4 regions of the Musicola paradisiaca NCPPB 2511 genome follow, and region 3 is predicted to be linked to each of the others. Evidence: predicted binding sites of a transcription regulator. Region 3 holds the regulator's gene; each other region holds the start of a gene.
The links. The regulator CRP, encoded in region 3, controls carbon source genes, mostly activating them, when cyclic AMP is high. The targets are predictions, from matches to a motif close to ATGTGANNNNNNTCACAT.
Positions count from the first base shown of each region.

Region 1: a site for CRP is predicted at 2,665-2,682, ahead of glpT (glycerol-3-phosphate transporter). Genes of this name have one in related genera too.
Region 2: a site for CRP is predicted at 1,996-2,013, ahead of garD (galactarate dehydratase). Genes of this name have one in related genera too.
Region 4: a site for CRP is predicted at 2,491-2,508, ahead of yrbN (protein YrbN). Genes of this name have one in related genera too.

Region 1 covers NZ_CM001857.1:277,573-281,886, forward strand. Annotated here, with positions in the region: gene pldB (lysophospholipase L2) at 1-169, shown strand, start outside; gene yigL (sugar/pyridoxal phosphate phosphatase YigL) at 224-1,024, shown strand; gene glpT (glycerol-3-phosphate transporter) at 1,143-2,495, opposite strand; gene glpA (anaerobic glycerol-3-phosphate dehydrogenase subunit A) at 2,805-4,314, shown strand, end outside.
Region 2 covers NZ_CM001857.1:942,241-946,554, reverse strand. Annotated here, with positions in the region: gene DPA2511_RS04320 (enolase C-terminal domain-like protein) at 1-272, opposite strand, end outside; gene DPA2511_RS04315 (MFS transporter) at 295-1,647, opposite strand; gene garD (galactarate dehydratase) at 2,179-3,753, shown strand.
Region 3 covers NZ_CM001857.1:410,743-415,056, reverse strand. Annotated here, with positions in the region: gene DPA2511_RS01905 (hydrolase) at 1-149, shown strand, start outside; gene DPA2511_RS01900 (YheU family protein) at 151-387, shown strand; gene DPA2511_RS01895 (phosphoribulokinase) at 505-1,374, shown strand; gene DPA2511_RS01890 (OsmC family protein) at 1,427-1,834, opposite strand; gene crp (cAMP-activated global transcriptional regulator CRP) at 2,150-2,782, shown strand; gene argD (bifunctional acetylornithine/succinyldiaminopimelate transaminase) at 2,851-4,071, opposite strand; gene DPA2511_RS01875 (aminodeoxychorismate synthase component II) at 4,193-4,314, opposite strand, start outside.
Region 4 covers NZ_CM001857.1:3,882,298-3,886,611, reverse strand. Annotated here, with positions in the region: gene pnp (polyribonucleotide nucleotidyltransferase) at 1-1,396, shown strand, start outside; gene nlpI (lipoprotein NlpI) at 1,524-2,408, shown strand; gene yrbN (protein YrbN) at 2,515-2,574, shown strand; gene DPA2511_RS17115 (DEAD/DEAH family ATP-dependent RNA helicase) at 2,586-4,314, shown strand, end outside.

The DNA.
Region 1 (4,314 bases), 130 kb from region 3:
CCGTAGCCAGGATGCGTTCTGCCGCGCGCTGTCCGAGGCCGGCCATCCCAGCGTGGGCGGCGTACCGCGCGTGATTCAAGGCGCCCGTCACGACATCCTGTTTGAAACGGATGCGATGCGGGCCGAAGCATTAGGTCTGATTTTGACGCATTTTAGCCAATTTCATTAATACATCACTGGACGGGCCCGACCGTTCAGCACCAGCGGAGGTTGAATCTCACATATGTACCCGATAGTTGCATCCGATCTGGATGGCACGCTGCTCTCTCCCGATCACACTCTGTCGCCCTTTGCCAAAGAAACCCTGCGGTTGATGACGGAACGCGGGATCCATTTTGTGTTCGCCACCGGCCGCCATCACATGGATGTTGCACAAATCCGCGATAATTTGGCGATCACCGCCTTCATGATCACCTCCAACGGCGCCCGGGTGCATAACACCGAAGGCGAGCTGGTGTTCAGCCATAATCTTGATCGCGATATCGCGCAGGATCTGTACGCCATGGTGTATCACCACCCGGATATCCTGACCCACGTCTATCGCGACGACGAATGGTTCCTGTGCCGTTCTCGGCCGGAAGAGGAGCGATTTTTTACCGAATCGGTGTTTCGCTACACGCTGTTCGATCCGGATACGCTGGGGACGGATGGCGTCGGCAAGGTGTTCTTTACCTGCGAAGATCACGACAAGCTGCTGCTGCTGGAAGAAGCGCTGAATGCGCGTTGGGGCGACCGGGTGAATGTCAGTTTTTCAACCCTGAGCTGTCTGGAAGTGATGGCCGGCGGTGTGTCCAAAGGGCACGCGCTGGAACAGGTGGCGAAGATACTGGGCCACACCATCAAAGATTGCATCGCTTTCGGCGACGGCATGAACGACTACGAAATGCTATCTATGGCGGGCAAGGGTTGCGTCATGGGCAATGCCCACCAGCGGTTGAAGGACGTTCTGCCGGGAAATGATGTGATTGGCACCAATATCGACGATGCCGTGCCGCGCTATCTGCGTAAACTCTATCTGGCGTAACGTTATCCCTTCGGGGCGTGTCGTCGCGTTGCCGATGCATGAAAAAAGGGGAGGCGCCTGAAAAGGGCCTCCCCTGGTTGTTATCCCTTGTTGGGGACATGGCGTTACATCGCCGTCATCACGCGGTGCGTTCCGCCAACGCTTCCTTGTGTTTCTTCTCGTTGATCATGGTCAGGAACAGCAGGACCACCGCCATCGCGCTGCCGGCGATCATGACCATAAAGCCGCCGTTCCAGCCGAAGAAGTCGACGGTGTAGCCCACGATGGCGCTGGCCGCCACCGAGCCGCCCAGATAGCCAAACAACCCGGTGAAACCCGCTGCCGTACCGGCTGCTTTCTTGGGGGCGAGCTCCAGCGCGTGCAGACCAATCAGCATAACCGGGCCGTAGATCAGGAAGCCGATGACAATCATACAGGCCATATCTACTGTGGGGTTGCCCGCCGGGTTCAGCCAATAAATGACGGTGGCGATAGTCACCAGCGTCATGAAGAATACGCCGGTGGCGCCGCGGTTGCCCTTGAACACTTTGTCGGACATCCAGCCGCACAGTAATGTGCCTGGAATACCGGCGTATTCGTACAGGAAGTAAGCCCAGGACGATTTATCCAGTGCGAAATGCTTCACTTCTCTCAGGTAAGTCGGCGACCAATCCAGAATGCCGTAGCGCAGCAGGTACACGAACACGTTGGCGACGGCGATATACCACAGCAATTTGTTCGGGAAGATGTACTGCATGAAGATTTCTTTAGCGGTCAGCTCCTGCTCGTCTTTCTCGGTGTAATCCGCCGGGTAATCGTTTTTGTACTCTTCGATCGGCGGCAAGCCACAGGACTGCGGGGTATCGCGCATCAAGGCGAAGGCGAACAGCGCAACCAGAATCGCGCCGAATGCAGGCATATAGAGCGCGGCTTTCCAATCGTTGAACCAGGCCATCCCCAACAGGAACAGCAGCGGAGGAATACCGCCGCCGACGTTATGGGCGCAGTTCCAGATGGAGACGATACCGCCGCGTTCTTTCTGCGACCACCAGTGCACCATGGTGCGTCCGCACGGCGGCCACCCCATCCCCTGGAACCAACCACAGACAAACAGTAGCGCGAACATGATCATGATGCTGGAGGTTGCCCACGGCACAAAGCCCATCAGCAACATAACGACCGCAGCCAGGATCAGGCCAGCTGGCAGAAAGATGCGCGGATTCGAACGGTCGGACACCGCGCCCATTATGAATTTGGAGAATCCGTAGGCGATAGATATTCCGGACAGTGCGAAGCCCAGATCGCCACGGGAAAAACCCTGTTCAATCAGGTAGGGCATGGCCAGCGCGAAGTTCTTTCTGACCAGGTAATACGCCGCGTAACCAAAGAAGATCCCCAGGAAAATTTGCCAGCGCAGGCGACGATAGAGCGGATCGACCTGGTGCTCGGCGACACGCGGACGGTGCGTCGCTGGCTTGAAAATACTCAACATAAACAGCTCCCGATGTAGGTATTGGATTGATTTTTTCTATAACGCGCACAAGAGTATCGAGTTGGTACGCGGATCGGTGTGAGTCATCGCGCAATTGTTACACTTTTATGACTCGTGGCCGTATTTTGTGTGTTATTTAACACAAATGAAATATGTATATGTCGCTTTATTGTGATTAATGTCTCAAATTGGTGCGCTTGCTGGCTTTTTTCTTTCGTTTTTTGCTCGTATTTGCTCTTTATCAATCATTTTTATGAGTGTTTATGTCCAAATAGGTACTGGATAGATCCAGACTGAGGTACGGCAGACATGGCAAATACTGATTTGCGGCGAGAAACGGATGTGATCATCATCGGTGGCGGCGCCACCGGTGCAGGCACGGCACGTGACTGTGCGCTGCGTGGCCTGCGCTGTCTGTTGCTGGAGCGACATGACATTGCGACCGGCGCCACCGGGCGCAACCACGGGTTATTGCACAGCGGCGCCCGTTATGCGGTGACGGATGCGGAATCCGCACGGGAATGCATCGAAGAAAACCAGATTCTACGGCGTATCGCCCGCCACTGTATTGAACCTACCGACGGCCTGTTCCTGACGCTGCCGGAAGACGATCTTCACTACCAGTCCACCTTTATCGATGCCTGCCGTCAGGCGGGGATCAATGCTCAGGCTATCGATCCGCAAGAAGCGCTGTTGCTGGAGCCCGCCGCCAACCCGACCATGATCGGCGCGGTTCGGGTACCGGACGGCACGGTGGATCCGTTCCGCCTGACCGCCGCCAACATGATCGATGCCTGCGAACATGGCGCGGAAGTGTTGACCTACCATGAAGTTACCGGGCTGATTCGTCAGGGCGATCGGGTAATTGGCGTGCGCGTTTTCGACCATAAGCGTGGTCTTGCCGGCGAGATTTATGCGCAGGTCGTCGTCAACGCCGCCGGTATCTGGGGGCAGCGCATTGCCGAATATGCCGACCTGCGTGTGCGGATGTTTCCGGCCAAAGGTGCGTTGCTGATTCTTGGCCATCGTATCAATAACCGGGTGATTAACCGCTGTCGCAAGCCGGCGGACGCCGATATTCTGGTGCCGGGCGATACCATCTCGCTGATTGGTACGACATCGACCCGCATTGATTACGACCAAATCGACAACATGACGGTGACGCCGCAGGAAGTGGCGACCCTGATCCGAGAAGGCAGCATGTTGGCGCCGCAGCTGGCCCATACCCGTATTCTGCGTGCTTACGCCGGCGTGCGTCCGTTGGTGGCGAGCGACAGCGATCCCTCCGGTCGTAGCGTCAGCCGCGGTATCGTCTTGCTGGATCACGCCGAGCGCGACGGGCTGGAGGGCTTTGTCACCATCACCGGCGGCAAGCTGATGACCTATCGATTGATGGCGGAGTGGGTCACGGACAAGGTGTGCGAAAAACTGGGACATGCGGTGGCCGGCACTACCGCATCGCGGCCATTGCCGGGATCGGAAACTCGTGCGGCAGATGCGCCGGCGATCGCATCCGATCTGCCCGCGCCGCTACGCGGTTCCATTCTTTACCGACATGGGCAACGTGCGATTCCATTGATTGCCGGGCCGCTGGCGGATAGCAGCCTGGTGTGCGAGTGCGAAGCGGTCACGGCCGGCGAAGTGCGTTATGCGGTCGATTCGTTGCAGGTCAACAACCTGACTGACTTGCGTCGCCGCACCCGCGTTGGGATGGGCACCTGTCAGGGTGAGCTGTGCGCTTGCCGCGCCGCCGGTCTGCTGTACCGTCTGGGGCAATCCACGCCGCAGCAATCCGTGGGGCAGCTAAGCCGTTTTCTTA
Region 2 (4,314 bases), 530 kb from region 3:
TTCCCTTTGTGGATCTGGTGCACCAGGCGGTTCATGCGCGCCACCTGGTTGCCCACGACCTGGGGAATGGCGGCCGTCAGCGTGTTGTAAATCACCTCGCCGCCGGGCGCTTCGCCCACGCCGGTATGACCGGAACTGTCCGTCAAAATGACGATGTTGCGGGTGAAGTAGGCGCCGTGGGCGCCGCCGATATTCAGCAACATGCTGTCATGGCCGGCCACCGGGATGACCTTCATATCAGTAATAATTGGGGTGTCCTGAGTGCTACTCATGCTTTTCTCCTTATCCCCTGAATCAGTTGTTGTTGTACGGTTTCAATTCGACACGCTTGATGTCCTGAACAATGAACAGGAAGCTCAGGATCGCGACGAAGGCATGAATGCCCACATACACCAGACCGCCGTTGAAAGAACCGGTAACGCCTACGATATAACCGATGGCGATCGGGGTGACGATGCCGGAGATGTTGCCGAACATATTGAACAGACCGCCGCTCAGGCCGCTGATTTCTTTCGGTGCGGTATCCGCCATCACCGCCCAGCCCAGCGCACCGATGCCCTTGCCGAAGAAGGCCGTCGCCATCACCGCGATAACCACCCACTCGGTGGAAACATAGTTACAGATCACCATGGACATGGAGAGCATCATCCCCAGCACGATCGGCGTCTTACGCGCAATGTTGAGCGACTGGGTGCGACGCATCAGGAAGTCGGAAATCACACCGCCCAGCACACCGCCGACGAAACCACAAATTGCCGGGATCGAGGCGACAAAACCCGCTTTCAAAATCGACATGCCGCGCGCCTGCACCAGGTACACCGGGAACCAGGTAATAAAGAAGTAAGTCAGCGCGTTGATACAGTATTGACCGAGATAGATCCCCAGCATCATGCGGGAGGTCAGCAGTTGTTTAATCTGGTGCCATTTTTCCGCACCGGAGACTTTGGCCTTATTCGCTGCGGCATCCATGTTGACCAGCGCGCCGCCCGCTTCGATATATTCCAGCTCAGCTTTGTTAACGCTCGGATGGTCTTTCGGATCGTGGATAACCTTCACCCACAGGAAGCTGATGATGATACCCAGGCCGCCCATGAACCAGAACACGTGCGACCAACCGACGGCGTGCGTCAGCCAGCCCATGATCGGTGCAAAAATGACCGTGGCGAAATACTGCGCCGAGTTAAAGATGGCGACAGCGGTACCACGCTCCTGAGCCGGGAACCAGGCCGCTACGATACGGCTGTTACCAGGGAAGGACGGAGATTCACAGATCCCCACCATAAAGCGCAGCATAAACAGGGAAATGACGATGGCCGAGCCGTGGAACAAATCCACAAACCCCTGCAACAGCGTAAACAGCGACCAGGTAAAAATACTCCAGAAATAAACCCGTTTGGATCCGAAGCGGTCAAGCAACCAACCACCAGGAATCTGACCAATTACATAAGCCCAGGAAAAGGCAGAAAAGATATATCCCATGCCGACGGCATCCAGACCTATCTCCTTCGACATGGCCGAGCCGGCAATGGAGATGGTGGCGCGGTCGCCATAGTTGAATGACGTGACGATAAACAGCATCACGACAATCCAGTAACGGGCATTCGTTTTCTTTTGTATTACGCCTGCCGTTGTGCTGGCTGTATTCATAATGAACTCCTACTGGTATAGCGGTTAGCTCATTCATTCCGAATAACAAAACAATGTAGGGTCGGTTATCAGAATGAAATCGAGTGTCGATATTGGTTTTAATGTTGAGCAGAGCAAAAAAGTAGAACAGCGAAAATAAACGACGATGACCTCTTCGACTTCGAGAGAAATTATAAAAGCAGTGGTTTGGCGGCTCACTAGATAAACGCCCAAGAATCCACAGGGTAGACAAAAGAAGTTATGGCAACCGCCCAAGCGCCTGGGAGTTATTTCACGAAACCGACGTATCGGGCGTTATCATTGGAAAATAGGATGACCATGGCAGGCGCCAAAGACAGCAAACCTGGAATGTGATGACTCTCACTCAGGGTTGTTTTTTCGCACGATAAATTGAGCCGAAGTCTGCGGGATGTCATTCAATTGCATAATGCCGGTGTATTCCCCGTTCATCTATACTGGCGCGGAGCAAAGAAATAAGTAGCATCCGCAGTGAAAGTAAGCTGTATGTCATAATTATGAAAGGTTTGCATCATGTTAAATGATACAGAAAACCGGGCGGCAAAGGATCGGCCGCTTTATATCAAAGTGCACGATTCAGATAATGTGGCCATTGTCGTCAACAATAATGGACTACGTGCCGGAACGCGATTTAGTTGTGGTCTGGAGCTGACGGAGCATATACCTCAGGGCCATAAAGTGGCGCTGTCCGATATTGCCTGCGGCGCGCCGATTGTTCGTTACGGCGAAATCATCGGTTACGCCGTGAAAGATATTCCCCGGGGAAGTTGGATAGACGAATCGCTGGTGGCATTGCCCAAAGCACCCGCGCTGGACACCCTCCCGCTGGCAACCAAGGTACCCGAGCCGCTGCCGGCGCTGGAAGGTTATACCTTCGAAGGCTACCGCAATCCGGACGGCAGCGTCGGCACCAAGAACATGCTGGGCATTACCACCAGCGTGCACTGTGTCGCCGGCGTAGTGGATTACGTGGTCAATATCATTGAACGGGACTTGCTGCCGCGCTATCCAAACGTGGATGGCGTTGTCGCGCTCAACCATCTCTACGGATGCGGCGTCGCCATCAATGCCCCCGCCGCCGTGGTGCCGATCCGCACCATCCATAACCTGGCGCTCAACCCCAATTTCGGCGGAGAGATTCTGGTCGTCGGGTTGGGTTGTGAAAAACTCCAGCCGGAACGCCTGTTGCAAGGGACGCCGGATGCACAGCCGATTTCGCTGGACGACGCCAGCATCGTGCGTTTGCAGGATGAGCACCATGTCGGTTTCAAAGCCATGGTGGACGATATCCTCGCCATGGCGGAGAAACACCTACAGCATCTGAACCAACGTAAACGGGAGACCGTTCCCGCCTCCGAGCTGGTCGTCGGTATGCAATGCGGCGGTAGCGATGCATTCTCCGGCGTCACCGCCAATCCGGCGGTCGGCTTCGCCTCCGACCTGCTGGTGCGCTGCGGCGCCACCGTTATGTTCTCGGAAGTGACGGAAGTTCGCGATGCTATCCATCTGCTGACGCCTCGCGCCATTAACGAAGAGGTGGGCAAACGCCTGCTGGAAGAAATGGCCTGGTACGATAATTACCTGGACAGCGGCCAAACCGACCGCAGCGCCAACCCCTCCCCCGGCAACAAAAAAGGCGGGCTGGCGAACGTGGTGGAAAAAGCGCTCGGTTCAATTGCCAAATCCGGTAACAGCGCTATCGCTGAGGTGTTGTCCCCCGGACAGCGCCCCACCAAACGCGGCCTGATTTACGCCGCTACGCCCGCCAGCGACTTCGTCTGCGGCACGCAGCAAATGGCGTCGGGCATTACGGTTCAGGTATTTACCACAGGGCGCGGTACGCCTTACGGCCTGAAAGCGGTGCCGGTTATCAAGATGGCGACCCGTTCGGCATTGGCGGAGCGCTGGCACGATCTGATGGATATCGACGCCGGTACTATCGCCACCGGCGAAGCCACCATTGAGCAGGTAGGTTGGCAGTTGTTCCAGTTCATTCTGGATATTGCCAGCGGCAGGAAACAGACCTGGTCTGATCGGTGGGGCTTACATAACGCCTTGTCGGTCTTTAACCCGGCGCCCGTAACGTGATCCCAAGTCCCCCCGAATGTGCTGTGCTTTCGGGGGGACTGGCGGATGGCCAGGCGATCGGCGTCAGTTTCACGCCCATTCGCTCTGTACCTGTCATATTTCAGTTGTCGCTGTGGGCTTGATGACTCGGCCCATTCAAGGACATTACCCTTGAGGCCACAGCACGTTGTGTTCTCACCGTTGTATTCCCATCTGCCCCCAGCGGATTCGTCGCGCCCCCGCATCACTGACTTGCCGCTGTTCTGCGGCGCGAATTATTTGGGGCATAACAGATTGGCAATACGTGAAGCATTTAACGTTCCGGAGAAGACTCCATGAAATAACGCCGATGTCGTCAATACTTATTCATCCCGTCATTTATTCTCATCGCATATATTATTATTAATACTTATTTATAAATCCCCCGCGCTTATTAACATTTACGCTGCGATTTATTCATCATGAATGATGACTTATCCCTGTCATAACAATGTTAATAACAAATTTAATTTGTAGTTCTTTTATTAAGAAAAAAAACCGCCGGTGGCTATAACACAGATCTGGATTAATGAATCATTTAAA
Region 3 (4,314 bases):
CCGATCCCTCGCAGTTACCGCCCTGCGTCGAATACCAACTGACAGAGCATGGCGGGCATGTCGGCTTTGTCAGCGGATCATGGCGCCACCCTGAAATGTGGCTGGAACATCGCATCCCCGATTGGTTCACCCCTTATCTGGAGCAATAAAATGATCATTCCCTGGCAGGCGCTGGCGCCCGACACGCTGGAAAATTTGATTGAATCATTCGTACTGCGGGAAGGCACCGACTACGGCGAACATGAACGCTCGCTGGCGGAAAAGGTGGAAGACGTACACCTGCAACTGCAACGCGGCGAGGTGGTGCTGGTCTGGTCCGAACTGCATGAAACCGTCAACATCATGCCGCGTAACGCCTTGCGCAGCGGCGTGATTCACGACGGCTGACACGCCCGCTGGAAAACGTAAATTGGCGTGTCAGGCCGGAACAAACATGATAACAATAAGGATATTGCGTTATGGTCGATCACGACCCGCGCCGCCTGACCGACCGGAGTTTGCATCATGTCGCATCAACACCCGATTATTGCAGTAACCGGCTCCAGCGGCGCCGGCACTACCACCACCAGCCTGGCGTTTCATAAAATTTTCCAGCAGCTCAATATCCGCGCCGCGCAGGTCGACGGTGACAGCTATCACCGTTATACCCGTCCGGAAATGGACATGGCGATCCGTAAAGCGCGGGATCTGGGCAGGCACATCAGCTACTTCGGCCCGGAAGCCAATGATTTCAGTTTGCTGGAACAGGCGTTTATCGACTATGGTCGCAGCGGCAGCGGTAAAACCCGCAAATATCTCCACACCTACGACGAAGCCATTCCCTACAAGCAGGTACCGGGAACATTCACCCCCTGGGAACCGATGCCGGAACCCACGGATATTCTGTTTTACGAGGGGCTGCACGGCGGCGTCGTGACGGAATCCCATAACGTCGCCCAGCATGTGGACTTACTGGTCGGCGTGGTGCCGATCGTCAACCTGGAGTGGATGCAGAAACTGGTACGGGATATCAACGACCGCGGCCACTCACGCGAAGCGGTGATGGATTCGGTGGTTCGCTCGATGGAGGACTACATCACCTATATCACCCCGCAGTTTTCACGCACGCACATCAACTTCCAGCGCGTCCCGACAGTCGATACCTCCAATCCGTTTGCCGCCAAATCCGTTCCATCCATGGATGAAAGTTTTGTCGTGATCCACTTTCAGGGGATGAGCAACATCGACTACCCCTACTTGCTGGCCATGCTGCAAGGTTCGTTTATTTCGCACATCAATACGCTCGTGGTGCCGGGAGGGAAAATGGGGCTGGCGATGGAGCTGATTATGACGCCGCTGGTACAGCGGCTACTGGCGGGCGATAACATCGGTTAAAGCGTGGCGCGGCAGCCGTACAACCGCCGCGCATGATGTGCAACCGACCGGGTCATTCCAGTTCGACGACTTCATGGCTGTGAGTGATATGTACCGTTTTTCCCAACATCAGCGCGACGGAACAATATTTTTCCGCCGACAGCGCGACGGCGCGCTCAACTGCTTTGTCGGTCAAGCCGCGCCCTTTCACAATGAAATGCAAATTAATCGTGGTGAACATACGCGGCGCTTCTTCGCGGCGCTCCGACGTTAATCGTACTTCGCAATCCGCGACATCCTGACGCCCTTTCTGCAAGATGGATACCACGTCGACGGCGCTGCATCCACCCGCCGCCATCAGCACCATTTCCATCGGACTCGGCGCTTTGTCTCCGGCGTTTCCATCCATCAACACCTGATGCCCGGAGGCGGACTCGCCAAGAAACGTTAACCCTTCAACCCACTTCACCCGCGCCTGCATAACATTGACCCTCAACTATTTTTTAAAAATTACATCGCTTATGTATAAACCCGACTAAAATCAGAGTTTAATCATGCTGAAGCGAGACAACACGAGACACTACACACAACCTGTGTTAAAAACGGGGAAATAATCCGGTGTGTGAGCCTCTACCAGACACATCCTGATTATGACGTCACCCGATAGACAGCCTCAGTATATTCCCTGACGTCATTCCGCCTGAGTGGAATTTAAATATAACTATGTTATCACGCCGTACAGGGAACTCTGAGCCCTGTGATTTGCGCAGTGAATTACAACAGAGGATAACAGCGAATGGTTCTCGGCAAACCGCAAACAGACCCGACTCTCGAATGGTTCCTTTCTCATTGCCATATTCACAAATACCCATCGAAGAGCACGCTTATTCACCAGGGTGAAAAAGCAGAGACGCTTTACTACATCGTGAAAGGCTCGGTCGCCGTGCTGATCAAGGATGAAGAAGGTAAGGAAATGATCCTGTCCTATCTCAACCAGGGAGATTTCATTGGTGAACTCGGCCTGTTTGAAGAAGGTCAGGAACGTAGCGCCTGGGTTCGGGCCAAAACCGCCTGTGAAGTCGCCGAAATTTCCTACAAGAAATTCCGCCAGCTGATTCAGGTCAACCCCGATATTCTTATGCGTCTGTCTTCACAGATGGCGCGCCGTCTACAAGTCACGTCCCAGAAAGTGGGAAATCTGGCGTTTCTTGATGTAACGGGCCGCATCGCCCAAACACTGTTAAACCTGGCCAAGCAACCCGATGCCATGACGCATCCTGACGGCATGCAGATCAAGATTACCCGTCAGGAAATCGGTCAGATCGTCGGATGTTCTCGTGAAACCGTCGGCCGTATTCTGAAGATGCTGGAAGACCAGAATCTGATTTCCGCGCACGGCAAAACCATTGTGGTGTACGGTACACGCTGAGTCATTGCGACGCCGGATCAAAAAGAGCGTGCTGCGGCACGCTCTTTTATTTTCAGCAACAGACGAACTTATTGCTCCACAACCTTCGCGACCGCCTGTTCGAACAGCGCCATGCCTTGATCGATATCGTCCAGTTCAATCACCAGCGACGGCACAAAGCGAATCACATCCGGCCCGGCGACCAGAATCATTAACCCCAGTTCGGCCGACGCCGACAGGAAATCGCGCGCACGACCATGCCACGCTTTCTTGAGTTGTGCGCCAATCAACAGCCCCATACCGCGGACTTCATCAAAAATGCCAAACCGCTCATTGATACGGTGCAACGCCGCCGCAAAACGTTCATGACGAGCTTCCACCCCAGACAGCACTTCCGGCGTATTGATCACATCCAGCGCCGCTTCCGCCACCGCGCAGGCCAGCGGGTTGCCGCCGTAGGTGGTGCCGTGCAAACCGACGCTCATGACGGACGCCACTTCCTCGGTGGTCAGGCAAGCGCTGATGGGGAAACCGCCGCCCAACGCCTTGGCGGTGGTCAGGATATCCGGCCTCACGCCGTAATGCATGTAGGAGAACAGCTTGCCGCTGCGGCCCATGCCGCACTGCACTTCGTCGAACACCAGCAGCGCGTTGTACTGGTCGCACAATTCACGCACACCGGTGAGGAATTCCGGCGTCGCCGGCGTAATACCGCCCTCGCCCTGGATCGGTTCCAACACCACGGCACAGGTATGATCGTCCATCACCGCCTTCACCGCCGCCAGATCATTGAAAGGCACATGGATGATATCCGCCGGTTTCGGCCCGAAGCCGTCGGCGTACTTGGCCTGCCCGCCTACTGAAACCGTGAACAGCGTCCGGCCATGAAACGCCTGATAGAAAGCGATGATCTTGGTTTTATACGGACTATGGCGCTCGATGGCGTAATGACGAGCCAGTTTGAACGCCGCTTCATTGGCTTCCGCCCCCGAGTTGGCAAAAAACACCCGGTCGGCGAACGTGGCGGCAATCAGCTTGGAAGCCAGACGCAAAGCCGGCTCGTTGGTAAACACGTTGCTGGTGTGCCACAGGGTTTCGCCCTGCGTTTTCAACGCCTCAACCAGCGCCGGATGACAATGTCCCAGCGCGGTAACGGCAATACCGCCGGAAAAATCGATGTATTCTTTGCCCTGCTGATCCCAGACACGGCTCCCTTTACCCTTCACCGGCACGAACTGCGCGGGCGCATAAATCGGAAGAATGACCTTGTCGTATGTTTCCCGCGTTACTGCTGATTTTTCTGTCGCCATCTGCTGCCCCGTGATGATATCCCATTGTCCAACATGAAAATATAGTCAATAAATATGCATAAAAAATCACACGAGCGCAATCGATAAATCCGCTCGCCCGTCGACGCTATTCACTATCCGTTTATAAATTCATGAAATTTTTCAACAACTGATGCCCCTGTCGGCTAAGAATACTCTCCGGATGAAACTGTACACCTTCCAACGGCAACGCTCGGTGGCGAATACCCATGATTTCATCCGGTC
Region 4 (4,314 bases), 1.2 Mb from region 3:
GCAAAACCGCGTTAAAGTGTTATCTGAAGCTCGTCTTGGCGATGCGTATCGCATTACCGAAAAACAGGAGCGTTATGCTCAGGTTGATGCTATCAAGTCTGACGTCGTCACAGGTTTGCTGGCGGAAGATGACACACTGGACGACAACGAAATCCGCGATATTCTCGGCAGCATTGAAAAGAATGTGGTTCGTAGTCGTGTCCTGCGTGGGGAACCGCGGATTGATGGCCGAGAAAAAGACATGATTCGCGGCTTGGACGTTCGTACCGGTGTTCTGCCTCGTACCCATGGATCCGCGCTGTTCACCCGTGGTGAGACTCAGGCGCTAGTGACTGCAACGCTGGGTACCGAACGCGATGCTCAGATCATCGATGAACTGATGGGTGAACGTACTGATCGTTTTCTGCTGCACTACAACTTCCCTCCGTATTCTGTCGGTGAAACCGGTATGGTGGGATCGCCCAAACGCCGTGAGATTGGTCATGGCCGTTTGGCCAAACGTGGCGTGTTGGCTGTGATGCCGAAGCCTGAAGCATTCCCGTATACAGTCCGCGTGGTTTCTGAAATTACTGAATCCAATGGCTCCTCCTCCATGGCTTCCGTATGTGGCGCCTCTCTGGCATTGATGGATGCTGGCGTGCCGATCAAAGCTGCTGTTGCTGGTATAGCCATGGGGCTGGTGAAGGAAGGCGACAGTTATGTCGTATTGTCCGATATCCTGGGTGATGAAGACCACTTGGGTGATATGGACTTTAAAGTTGCTGGCAGCCGCGAGGGTGTCACCGCTCTGCAAATGGATATCAAGATTGAAGGTATCACACGTGAAATCATGCAGGTTGCCTTGAATCAGGCCAAGGGTGCGCGTTTGCATATCCTGGGTGTGATGGAGCAGGCTATCAGCACACCGCGTGGCGAGATTTCCGAATTTGCTCCACGTATCCATACCATCAAGATCAGTACCGATAAGATCAAAGATGTTATTGGGAAAGGTGGTTCCGTCATTCGCGCGTTGACCGAAGAAACCGGCACGACCATCGAGATCGAAGATGACGGTACAGTGAAGATCGCCTCCAGTGATGGCGACAAGGCTCGCGAAGCTATTCGTCGTATCGAAGAGATCACTGCTGAAATCGAAGTGGGTCGCATTTATCAGGGTAAAGTGACGCGCATCGTAGACTTTGGCGCTTTTGTCGCTATCGGCGGTGGTAAAGAAGGTCTGGTGCATATTTCTCAGATTGCTGACAAGCGCATCGAGAAAGTCGCCGATTATCTGCAATTGGGTCAGGAAGTCCCGGTTAAGGTACTGGAAGTTGATCGTCAAGGGCGTGTCCGCCTGAGCATTAAAGAAGCTACTGTTCAATCTCAGGAAATAACTCCGGTTTCTGAAGCGGAATAATAGCGAATAATCGATTGGCAGCTCCTTACGATGTGAAGGAGCTGCGTGTATTATAAGGGACGGATATCCTTATTTTTAGCAGTCGGGGACAGGATGTTCATCAAATGTTTGTCTTCGGGAGTGGGAAATGAAGCCTTTCTTACGCTGGTGTTATGTTGCGACAGCGATCATGCTGGCAGGATGCAGCAACACGGATTGGCGTAAAGATGCACTATTGGCTGTTCCGTTACAGCCGACACTGCAACAGGAAGTCATTCTGGCACGCATGGAACAGATTCTGGCAAGCCGGGCTCTCACTCCTGATGAACGAGCACAGCTATTATATGAGCGTGGAGTGCTGTATGATAGCTTGGGGTTGCGGGCATTAGCGCGAAATGATTTTTCACAAGCGCTCTCTATCCGCCCTGATATGCCGGAGGTATTTAATTATCTCGGCATTTATTTGACGCAGGCAGGCAATTTTGATGCTGCCTATGAAGCGTTTGATTCTGTACTAGAGCTTGATCCAACTTACAATTATGCGCGTTTGAATCGGGGCATCGCATTGTATTACGGCGGTCGCTACCAGTTGGCGCAGGATGATTTGCTAGCGTTTTATCGCGACGATCCTAACGATCCTTTCCGTTCTCTGTGGCTGTATCTTGCAGAGAGAGAAATCAATCCCCAGCAGGCTAAAGCTGCGTTGAGAACGCGCTATGATGGGGCAAAGAAAGGCATATGGGGATGGACAATAGTCGAATTCTACCTGGGCGACATCAACGAGAAGACGTTGATGAAGCATGTGCAGGAAGAAGCTAAGGATAACACTTCGCTCGCCGAGCATCTCAGTGAAACTGACTTCTATTTAGGTAAGCACTACCTAAGTCTGGGGGACAAGAACACCGCCGAGGCGTTGTTCAAGCTGACGGTCTCTAACAATGTCCATAACTTTGTTGAGCACCGCTATGCATTGTTGGAATTGGCGCAGTTAGGCCAAGAGCAAGACGACCTATCAGGATCGGACCAGCAATAGCTGACGAACACCTTTCAGCCTGAAATCATGACGATTTCTATCGCCTTAGCGGGCGAGGCTTTTTTGTTCGCTTTTTAATCCAATTTGAGCCGGTTCACACTTTTCAATGAAAATGATTGAGTATTTTCTCGACAAGTTATGTAGACTGGCCGCCATTTTGAAGTGAGGCACGTTTACATGGCAGAGTTTGAAACCTCTTTTGCTGATCTGGGGCTTTCCGCTCCTATTCTTAACGCCCTGTCGGATATGGGATACGAAAAACCATCCCCTATCCAGGCAGAATGTATTCCCCATCTGCTCAACGGTCGCGATGTGCTGGGTATGGCACAGACCGGGAGTGGTAAAACAGCGGCATTTTCTCTGCCGTTGTTGAACAATGTTAATCCAGAACTGAAGGCCCCTCAGATTCTGGTGCTAGCGCCTACCCGCGAACTCGCAGTACAAGTAGCCGAAGCGTGTGGCGAATTTTCCAAGCATATGCATGGCGTCAACGTAGTCGCTTTGTATGGCGGCCAGCGTTATGACGTACAATTGCGTGCGTTGCGTCAGGGCCCACAAGTTGTGGTGGGTACGCCCGGACGTCTGTTAGATCACCTGAAACGCGGTACGTTGGATCTGTCCAATCTGAGCGGCCTGGTTCTGGATGAGGCCGATGAAATGCTGCGCATGGGGTTCATTGAAGATGTAGAAAACATCATGGCGCAGATTCCGGATGGCCACCAGACCGCTCTGTTCTCCGCCACCATGCCGGAAGCGATTCGCCGCATTACTCGTCGGTTCATGAACGATCCGCAGGAAGTCCGTATTCAGTCCAGCGTGACCACCCGCCCGGACATCAGCCAGAGCTACTGGACGGTGTACGGCATGCGCAAAAATGAAGCGCTGATCCGTTTCCTGGAAGCGGAAGATTTCGACGCGGCGATTATTTTTGTGCGTACTAAGAATGCCACGCTGGAAGTGGCCGAAGCGCTGGAGCGCAGCGGTTATAACAGCGCTGCATTGAACGGCGACATGAATCAGGCGCTGCGTGAGCAGACGCTGGAACGCCTGAAAGATGGTCGTCTGGATATCCTGATCGCGACCGACGTCGCCGCGCGTGGTTTGGATGTAGATCGTATTAGCCTGGTGGTTAACTACGATATCCCGATGGACGCCGAATCCTATGTGCATCGTATCGGCCGTACTGGTCGCGCGGGTCGCGCGGGTCGTGCGTTGCTGTTCGTGGAAAATCGTGAGCGTCGTTTGTTGCGCAACGTTGAACGCACCATGAAGTTGACTATTCCGGAAGTGGAACTGCCGAATGCGGAACTGCTGGGGCAGCGCCGTCTGGCCAAGTTCGCCGCCAAGGTACAGCAACAGTTGGAAAGCAGCGATCTGGATCAGTATCGTGCGCTGTTGGCGAAGTTGCAGCCGTCTGCAGAACTGGATGTGGAAACACTGGCTGCCGCTCTGCTGAAAATGGCGCAAGGCGAGCGTCCACTGATTCTGCCGCCGGATGCGCCAGCGCGTCCGCGCCGTGAATTCCGTGAGCGCGACGATCGTTTCGAACGTCGTGGCGACCGTAATGATCGGGGCCCGCGTAGTGATGAACGCCCGGCTCGTCGTGAGCGCCGTGATGTCGGTGAAATGGAACTGTATCGTATTGAAGTGGGACGTGATGACGGTGTAGAAGTTCGTCATATCGTTGGCGCGATTGCCAACGAAGGGGATATCAGCAGTCGTTATATCGGTAACATCAAGCTGTTTGCTTCCCATTCCACCATTGAGCTGCCGAAAGGTATGCCGGGTGAACTGCTGTCGCACTTCACTCGCACACGCATCCTGAACAAGCCGATGAACATGCAATTGGTGGGCGATGCACAACCGCATGAACGTCGTGAGCGTCGTGAGGGCGGCGAACGTATCG